DNA from 2 places in the Clostridium ljungdahlii DSM 13528 genome. Region 2 is predicted to be linked to the other one. Evidence: riboswitches for the same ligand, from Rfam matches in the RefSeq annotation. Region 2 holds a riboswitch; the other holds the start of a gene.
What was found. Region 2 has a riboswitch for S-adenosylmethionine ahead of CLJU_RS03265 (O-acetylhomoserine aminocarboxypropyltransferase/cysteine synthase family protein). Riboswitches for the same ligand answer to the same signal wherever they lie in the genome.

Region 1 (4,001 bases), 470 kb from region 2:
AATTCCCTACATCCGGGAGAGATTTCCCTACACCTTTGCCAGGATGAACTGGAAAGTCTCTTACTTGAATATCGCCTATAGTTTCTAGATCACCTAAGCAAGCATCTATTCCTATAATGTTTTTATGCGGGTGAAGTAAATTTATTTTATTCAGTTTGCTTTCAATGTTTAAAGCATGTATAGGATCTGAGATTGTACCGTAGACAGGTAGAGGAAAATGTTTGCACTTTAAAAGTGTACCTACTAAGGGACCCAGACAGTCCCCTATATATCTATCTGTACCAATGCATACAATTATGGTATCGTTATTAATGTAATTTTTTAAAAAATAGGCAAGCTTGTAATATGCTAAGGGATCTTTATAATTAGTTTTTGCTTTATTCAATATATTCACCTTCTTTTATGTATGTACTTGTGAAGAACACTATATATAATTTATATGATGAGTTTATACAAATTATTAAAGTTAAATTAAGTGAATATGATTTTGAAAGAAATATAGAGAAATATGGAGAAAGATATATATAATATTAAAATTTAATCATATATTAAATTTGATAATAAGTTAATAAAACTGTATACTAATTTACGTTGAGTACGTTCTTGTTTTAAAGAGCGTAGGGTAATAAAATAAGCTGGCATGGCTCAGCAGGTAGAGCAACTGACTTGTAATCAGTAGGTCGTGGGTTCGATTCCTACTGCCAGCACCAAACATGGAGGAATTCCCGAGTGGCCAAAGGGGGCAGACTGTAAATCTGTTGTCAGTGACTTCGATGGTTCGAATCCATCTTCCTCCACCATAAATATAAGGGCGCATAGCTCAGCTGGGAGAGCATCTGCCTTACAAGCAGAGGGTCATAGGTTCGAGCCCTATTGTGCCCACCATTTAGAATAATAATAGAATAAGCTGGCATGGCTCAGCAGGTAGAGCAACTGACTTGTAATCAGTAGGTCGTGGGTTCGATTCCTACTGCCAGCACCAAATGCGGAGGAATTCCCGAGTGGCCAAAGGGGGCAGACTGTAAATCTGTTGTCAGTGACTTCGATGGTTCGAATCCATCTTCCTCCACCATAAATATAAAGGCACTTTTAGGTGTTTTTTATTTTATAAAAATTTTATAATCTTAATAAATCAAAAAATTATATTATAGCTCTTATCAAGAGAGGCGGAGGGAACAAGGCCCTATGAAACCCGGCAACCAGTGAAAATCACCAAGGTGCCAATTCCTGCAGTATTCTGCAAGATAAGAGAGTAGTTAAGTTATTTAACCTCTTCTTATCGAAGAGGTTTTTTTAATTGATATGCCACTTTAGGTATTTCAGTTTATATTGTGAATATAGGATTTAAATTAGCATTTAATGCAATAGAATTAATTCACTTATTGTAAGAAAAGTATATTTTTACATGGGAGGTATAGAAAATGAGAAAACTATTTACATCTGAATCAGTTACAGAAGGCCATCCAGATAAAATGTGTGATCAGATTTCAGATGCTATCTTAGATGCCATACTGGAACAAGATCCTTATGGAAGAGTAGCGTGTGAAACTGCAACTACTACAGGTATGGTTTTGGTTATGGGTGAGATATCAACCAATTGTTATATTGACATTTCAAAAATAGTTAGAAATACTGTAAGAGAAATAGGATATACTAGAGCTAAATATGGATTTGACTGCCAGACTTGTTCAGTAATAAGTTCAATTGATGAACAATCATCTGATATAGCTATGGGAGTCGATAAAGCTTTAGAAGCTAAGGAAGGCGAAATGGAGGCCATAGAAGCTATAGGTGCTGGAGATCAGGGTATGATGTTCGGATTTGCTACAAATGAAACTCCAGAATATATGCCTATGCCAATAAGTCTTGCTCACAAACTTGCAAAGAGATTAGCACAGGTTAGAAAAGATAAAGTTTTAGATTATCTAAGACCGGATGGAAAAACTCAAGTTACTATAGAATATGAAGACAATAAGCCAGTTAGAGTTGATACCATAGTAGTATCTACTCAGCATGATGAAATGGTAACTAGAAAACAAATTGAAACAGATATAATAAACAATGTAATAAGACCTGTTGTACCACGAGAGTTTTTAGATTATAAAACTAAGTATTTCATAAATCCAACAGGAAGATTTGTTGTTGGAGGTCCCCAGGGAGATTCTGGACTTACAGGAAGAAAGATAATAGTAGATACCTATGGTGGTTATGGAAGACATGGCGGCGGTGCTTTTTCTGGTAAAGACCCAACCAAGGTTGATAGATCTGCTGCTTATGCTGCAAGATGGGTAGCAAAAAATTTAGTAGCTGCAGGTATTGCAGATAAGTTGGAAATACAACTTGCTTATGCCATTGGTGTAGCAAAGCCTGTATCTATAACTGTAGATACTTTTGGTACAGGAAATATACCGGAAGAAAAAATAGTAGATATAGTAAACAAGGTATTTGATCTGAGACCAGCTGCTATAATAAAAGATTTAAATCTTAGAAGACCTATATACAGGCAAGTTGCGGCTTATGGACATTTTGGAAGAACTGATATTGATGTACCTTGGGAAAGGCTAGATAAGGTTGAAGAAATAAAAAAATATATGTAAATAATGAAAAGCTCTATATTGTAAAATGATATAGAGCTTTTTTAGTATGGTGGATTAAGACAAAGTTTAATGTGGTATAATTATTTATAAATATATGATTTTGTTTGCAAATAAGGGTAGGAGAGATTCTATGCAAGAATTACAAGGAATTGTAGAAAGTATAATATTTCAAAATAAAGATAATGGGTATGTAGTTGCTAAAATAAGAGAAAATAAAGATGAAGTAACTATAGTAGGATGTATACCTAATATAATTGAAGGACAAAATTTGAAGGCTGTAGGGGAATGGGTTCTTCATCCTCAGTTTGGGAATCAATTTAAGGTTCAGGCTTCTGAAGAGATAATACCTAGTACTACTATTGGCATAGAGAGATATTTGGCCTCTGGAATAATATCGGGCATAGGTCCAGTAACAGCAAAGAAAATAGTAGAGAAGTTTGGTGAAAATACCCTTCAAATATTGGATAATAACATAGGAAGATTAAAAGAAATAGAAGGTATAGGAGCAAAAAAAATAGCTTTAATAGAGGAATCCTATTCTAAACAAAATGAAGTGAGAAATATAATGATATTTCTGCAAACTTATGGAATAACTCCTAGTCAGTGTGTTAAAATACATAAAAAATTTGGAGCAGATTCTATAAGTATTGTGAAAGAAAATCCATATACCCTTACAGAAGAAATAAGTGGTATAGGTTTTAAAACGGCAGATAAGATAGCAAGAAGCCTTGGAATAGAGAATAATTCTCCATTTAGGATACAAAGTGGAATAAGGTATTTGGTGAATAAGTTTTGCAGCTTGGGAAATACGTATATGCCTATAGATAACCTTATAAAAGAAGGTGTTGACATACTCCATATAACTCAAAAAGAACTGGAAGAAAACATATATGAAAGTTCTGTAAATGGAAAAATAAAATTGGAGAAGTGGGAAGATAAAGTATGTGTATTTTCTATGACCTATTATTATTGCGAATTGAGTGTAACTAGAAAAATATTGATGTTAGCTTTTACTAAATATAAGGATATGGATTTTAATATAGATAAAGAGATAGAAGATTTTGAGAAGGAAAATAATATGAATTTTGCTGTTTCTCAAAAAGAAGCTATTAGAGGGGCAATTGAAAATGGAGTGGAGATAATAACAGGAGGTCCTGGAACAGGTAAAACTACAATAATTAATTGCATAATTAGATTATTTGAAAAGGCAAAGCTTAAAGTTTTAATGGGTGCTCCCACGGGAAGGGCAGCAAAGAGAATGTCAGAATCTACAAAACGAGAATCAAAGACCATACATAGGCTTCTTGAAATGGGAGTGGGAAGCGATGAAGAAGCTTTATTTTTTTCAAGAGGAGAGCAATCACCACTACAATGCGATGTGGTTATTATAGATGAGGCTTCTAT
Region 2 (4,001 bases):
TAGCGGAAAAATATAAAGGTATTCAATTTGAAAGTGTAATAGTAGATGCTATGAGTATGAAACTTGTACTCAATCCAGAGGACTATGATGTACTTGTTATGCCTAATTTATATGGAGATATTTTATCAGATATGGCATCAGGACTTATAGGCGGGCTTGGATTAGTACCAGGGGCTAATATAGGAGAAGATGCAGCAGTGTTTGAAGCTGCCCATGGTTCGGCTCCGGATATTGCAGGACAGAATAAAGCAAATCCAACGGCTATAATACTTTCGGGAGTTATGATGCTTAACTATTTAGGTGAAACAGAAGCGGCAAATAAAATTGAGATAGCTATAGAATCTGTACTTAGAGAAGGTAAATATTTAACAGAGGATTTAGGAGGAAATGCTACTACTACTGTATTTACTAAAGCTATTATAGAGAAAATTGAAAATTGTAATTAAGTATACTTAATTTTTTTAGTTGAAAGTTGATAGTGGATAATTGTCAACTTTCAACTATTTAAAATCATACATAGGGCTGACATACTAATTAATTAGTAGTCAGCCCATTATTTATGGGTTAAAATAATATAAAAATTATGGGAGTCAAATTAAATTAATTTATCAAGCTTTTGCAAGAGCCTGATCCAAATCGTATATAATGTCATCAATATTTTCCACACCTATTGAAAGCCTTATAAGGTCTGGAGTAACTCCAGCAGCTTTTTGTTGTTCTTCATTTAACTCTGCATGAGTTGTACTTGCAGGGTGAATTACTAATGATTTTGCATCTGCTACATTTGCAAGTAAGGAGAACAATTTAACGCTGTTTATAAATTTCTTTCCTGCTTCAGATCCACCTTTTATTCCAAAGGTAAATATTGAACCTGCCCCTTTTGGAAGGTATTTCTTAGCTAATTCTTTGTATGGACTTCCATCAAGTTCAGGATAGTTTACCCATGCAACTTTTGGATGTTTACTTAAAAATTCAACTACTTTTCGTGTATTTTCTACATGTCTCTCTACTCTAAGAGAAAGTGATTCAAGTCCAAGTAAGAAATAAAAAGCACTTTGTGGACTTAGTGTTGCGCCTGTGTTTCTTAAAAGTTGTACTCTGGCTTTTGTAGCAAAAGCTGTAGGTCCAAGATCTGCATATACAAGCCCATTATAGCTTTCATCAGGTGTTGTAAAGTCAGGAAATTTTCCGCTTGCTGCCCAGTCAAATTTTCCACCATCTACTATAATTCCGCCTAAAGTAGTCCCGTGACCACCTATAAATTTAGTTGCAGAATGAACAACTACGTCTGCACCATATTCTATAGGTCTTACTAGATAAGGAGTTCCAAAAGTATTATCTATAATAAGAGGAATTTTGTTTTCATGGGCTATGTTTGCTACAGCTTCTATATCCAAAACATTGATTCTAGGGTTACCTATTGTTTCTGCATAAACTGCTTTAGTTTTATCTGTAATAGCTTTTCTGATGTTTTCAGGGTCATCGGGATCTACAAAAGTTACATCAATTCCTAACTTTTTCAAGGTTACTGAAAACAATTCATAAGTTCCACCATAAAGTGTGCTAGCTGCAACTATATTGTCTCCTGCACTTGCTACATTTAATACAGCGTAAAGTATTGCTGCAAGTCCGGAAGATGTAGCAAGGCCTGCGCTGCCGCCTTCAAGGGCTGCTACTCTTTGTTCAAATACGTCTTCTGTTGGGTTCATTATTCTGGCATAAACATTTCCTGGTTTTTTAAGCTGGAAAAAGTCTGCGGCTTCATCGGCATCTTTAAATACAAAGGATGTAGTCTGGTAAATTGGAACTGCTCTTGCACCTGTAGTTGGGTCAGGCACCTGGCCTGCATGTACTTGTAATGTTTCAAATCCTAATTTTCTTTCTTCACTCATTTTTTCGTCCTCCTAATACCTTTTAATATTTTGAGCGAAACTTCTATAACCTGGCAGAATAAAAAAATCTTCTTGTAAGATAAGTTACAAGAAGATTCTATCTTCATGCTTCTCATCTTTCAGGTTAACACCTGCTGGAATTAGCACCGTTGAATGAAAATGATCATTCAGGTTGCCGGGCATCATAGGGCCAGTCCCTCTGCCACTCTGGATAAGAAGTTCCGTATTCGATTGAGAAAATCATACCAGACATAGATAAGGTTTGTCAATAGAAAAATAAAAAAATATTTAGAAAATTTTATCTGATGGCTACCTACTGTAATACTCCCACGCGCTCTGTGAAAGCGACTATCATCAAATCAAAGATTTGAGATATCTGCTTTTCCCACTAAGTAAGATTCATTGATATTACGAATTATAGTAAAATAGTCATGTAAATAGTATTGACAATTGATAGTTAAAGTATTAATATTAAAGCACTTTTATCACGAGAGGTGGAGGGACTGGCCCAGTGAAACCCAACAACCGGCACTAAAGTGCATCGGTGCTAATTCCTGCAGAATAAAACGAATTCTGAAAGATAAGGAAAGTTGATTTTGTCAAATTTAAAGCTGCTTTTCTGATTGAAGGGCAGCTTTTTTAGTTAATAGTTAAAAATGAAAAATTAATAGTTAGTGAGCGAAAGCTGAGTAAATAAATATTAATTCTAAATAATATTATTGTATATTTATACAATATTAAATAATTTAGATGTATTGTATAAAATTTGTTTAAAGTTTAAAATTTTATACAAGAAGTAATGGATTAAATAATTTGAACATGAAACTTGTATTTGAAAAAGGAGTGCAGCAAATGTTATTTAAAGATTTATTAAATAAGTTTAGTAACAAATTTGTTTTTTTTGATGGAGCTATGGGAACCATGCTTCAAAGAGCAGGACTTAAAGTAGGTGAACTTCCAGAAACATTAAATATAACAAATTCAGAGATTATAAGAAAAGTACATAGGGAATATTTAAACGCAGGATCAGATATCATAATAACAAATACTTTTGGTGCTAATGAACTTAAGTATAGTTCTTCTGATTATACAATAAAAGATGTAATTACAGCTGGAGTAAAAATTGCAAAGGAAGAGGCAAAGGATAAATTAGTAGCACTTGATATAGGACCTACAGGACAAGTTATGGAGCCTACAGGAAGTTTAAGTTTTGAATCTGCATATGAATTATTTAAAAGTCAAGTAATTATAGGGGAAAAAGCGGGAGCAGATATAATTCTAATAGAAACTATGTCTGATTTGTACGAAGCAAAGGCAGCTATTCTTGCGGCAAAAGAAAATAGTTCTCTTCCAATATTTTGTACAATGACTTTCCAGCAGGATGGAAGAACTCTAATGGGAACAGATCCAAAAACTATGGTATTTGTGCTTGAATCGTTGGGGGTGGATGCCCTTGGAGTGAATTGTTCCTTGGGACCGGGAGAATTGCAAGATATTGTAGATGAAATCTTAAAGTATTCTTCTATACCCGTTATAGTTCAGCCTAATGCAGGACTCCCAAAGTATGATGGCGAAAATACGATTTATGATATAACTTCAGATGAATTTGCAGAAAATGTAGTGATTATGGCAAAAAAAGGAGTTAGGTTTTTTGGAGGATGTTGTGGAACAAGTCCTGAATTTATAAAAACTATGGTAAAAAGTTTGAAAAATATAGTACCTTTAGATATAAAAGAAAAAAATTATACCACAGTGTGTTCAGCCAGGGATACTGTGTTCCTAGGTAATAGGATAAAATTTATAGGGGAGAGAATTAATCCTACAGGTAGAGATATTTATAAGAAAGAGCTTAAGGAAGGAAAGGTAAATTTTATACAGAAAGAAGCAGTGAAGCAAAAAGAAGAAGGAGCACATATACTTGGGCTTAATGTAGGACTACCTGAGATTAATGAAGTTCAAACTATGAAAGAAGCAGTAAAAGCAATACAAAAAGTAGTACAATTACCTATAGATATAGACAGTCCAAATCCTAAAGTGTTAGAGGCTGGAGTTAGAGTTTATAACGGTAAACCTATAATAAATTCAGTAAATGGTAGAAAAAAGTGCATG

Region 1: another riboswitch for S-adenosylmethionine. It lies ahead of metK (methionine adenosyltransferase); the one in region 2 lies ahead of CLJU_RS03265 (O-acetylhomoserine aminocarboxypropyltransferase/cysteine synthase family protein).

What each region holds. Positions count from the first base shown of each region.
Region 1 covers NC_014328.1:256,069-260,069, forward strand. The annotation lists gene yyaC (spore protease YyaC) at 1-385, opposite strand, end outside; tRNA gene CLJU_RS01235 (tRNA-Thr) at 635-710, shown strand; tRNA gene CLJU_RS01240 (tRNA-Tyr) at 716-800, shown strand; tRNA gene CLJU_RS01245 (tRNA-Val) at 810-885, shown strand; tRNA gene CLJU_RS01250 (tRNA-Thr) at 907-982, shown strand; tRNA gene CLJU_RS01255 (tRNA-Tyr) at 988-1,072, shown strand; SAM riboswitch class I at 1,152-1,251, shown strand; gene metK (methionine adenosyltransferase) at 1,422-2,597, shown strand; gene recD2 (SF1B family DNA helicase RecD2) at 2,728-4,001, shown strand, end outside.
Region 2 covers NC_014328.1:730,574-734,574, forward strand. The annotation lists gene CLJU_RS03260 (isocitrate/isopropylmalate dehydrogenase family protein) at 1-446, shown strand, start outside; gene CLJU_RS03265 (O-acetylhomoserine aminocarboxypropyltransferase/cysteine synthase family protein) at 609-1,892, opposite strand; SAM riboswitch class I at 2,002-2,110, opposite strand; SAM riboswitch class I at 2,372-2,479, shown strand; gene CLJU_RS03270 (homocysteine S-methyltransferase family protein) at 2,745-4,001, shown strand, end outside.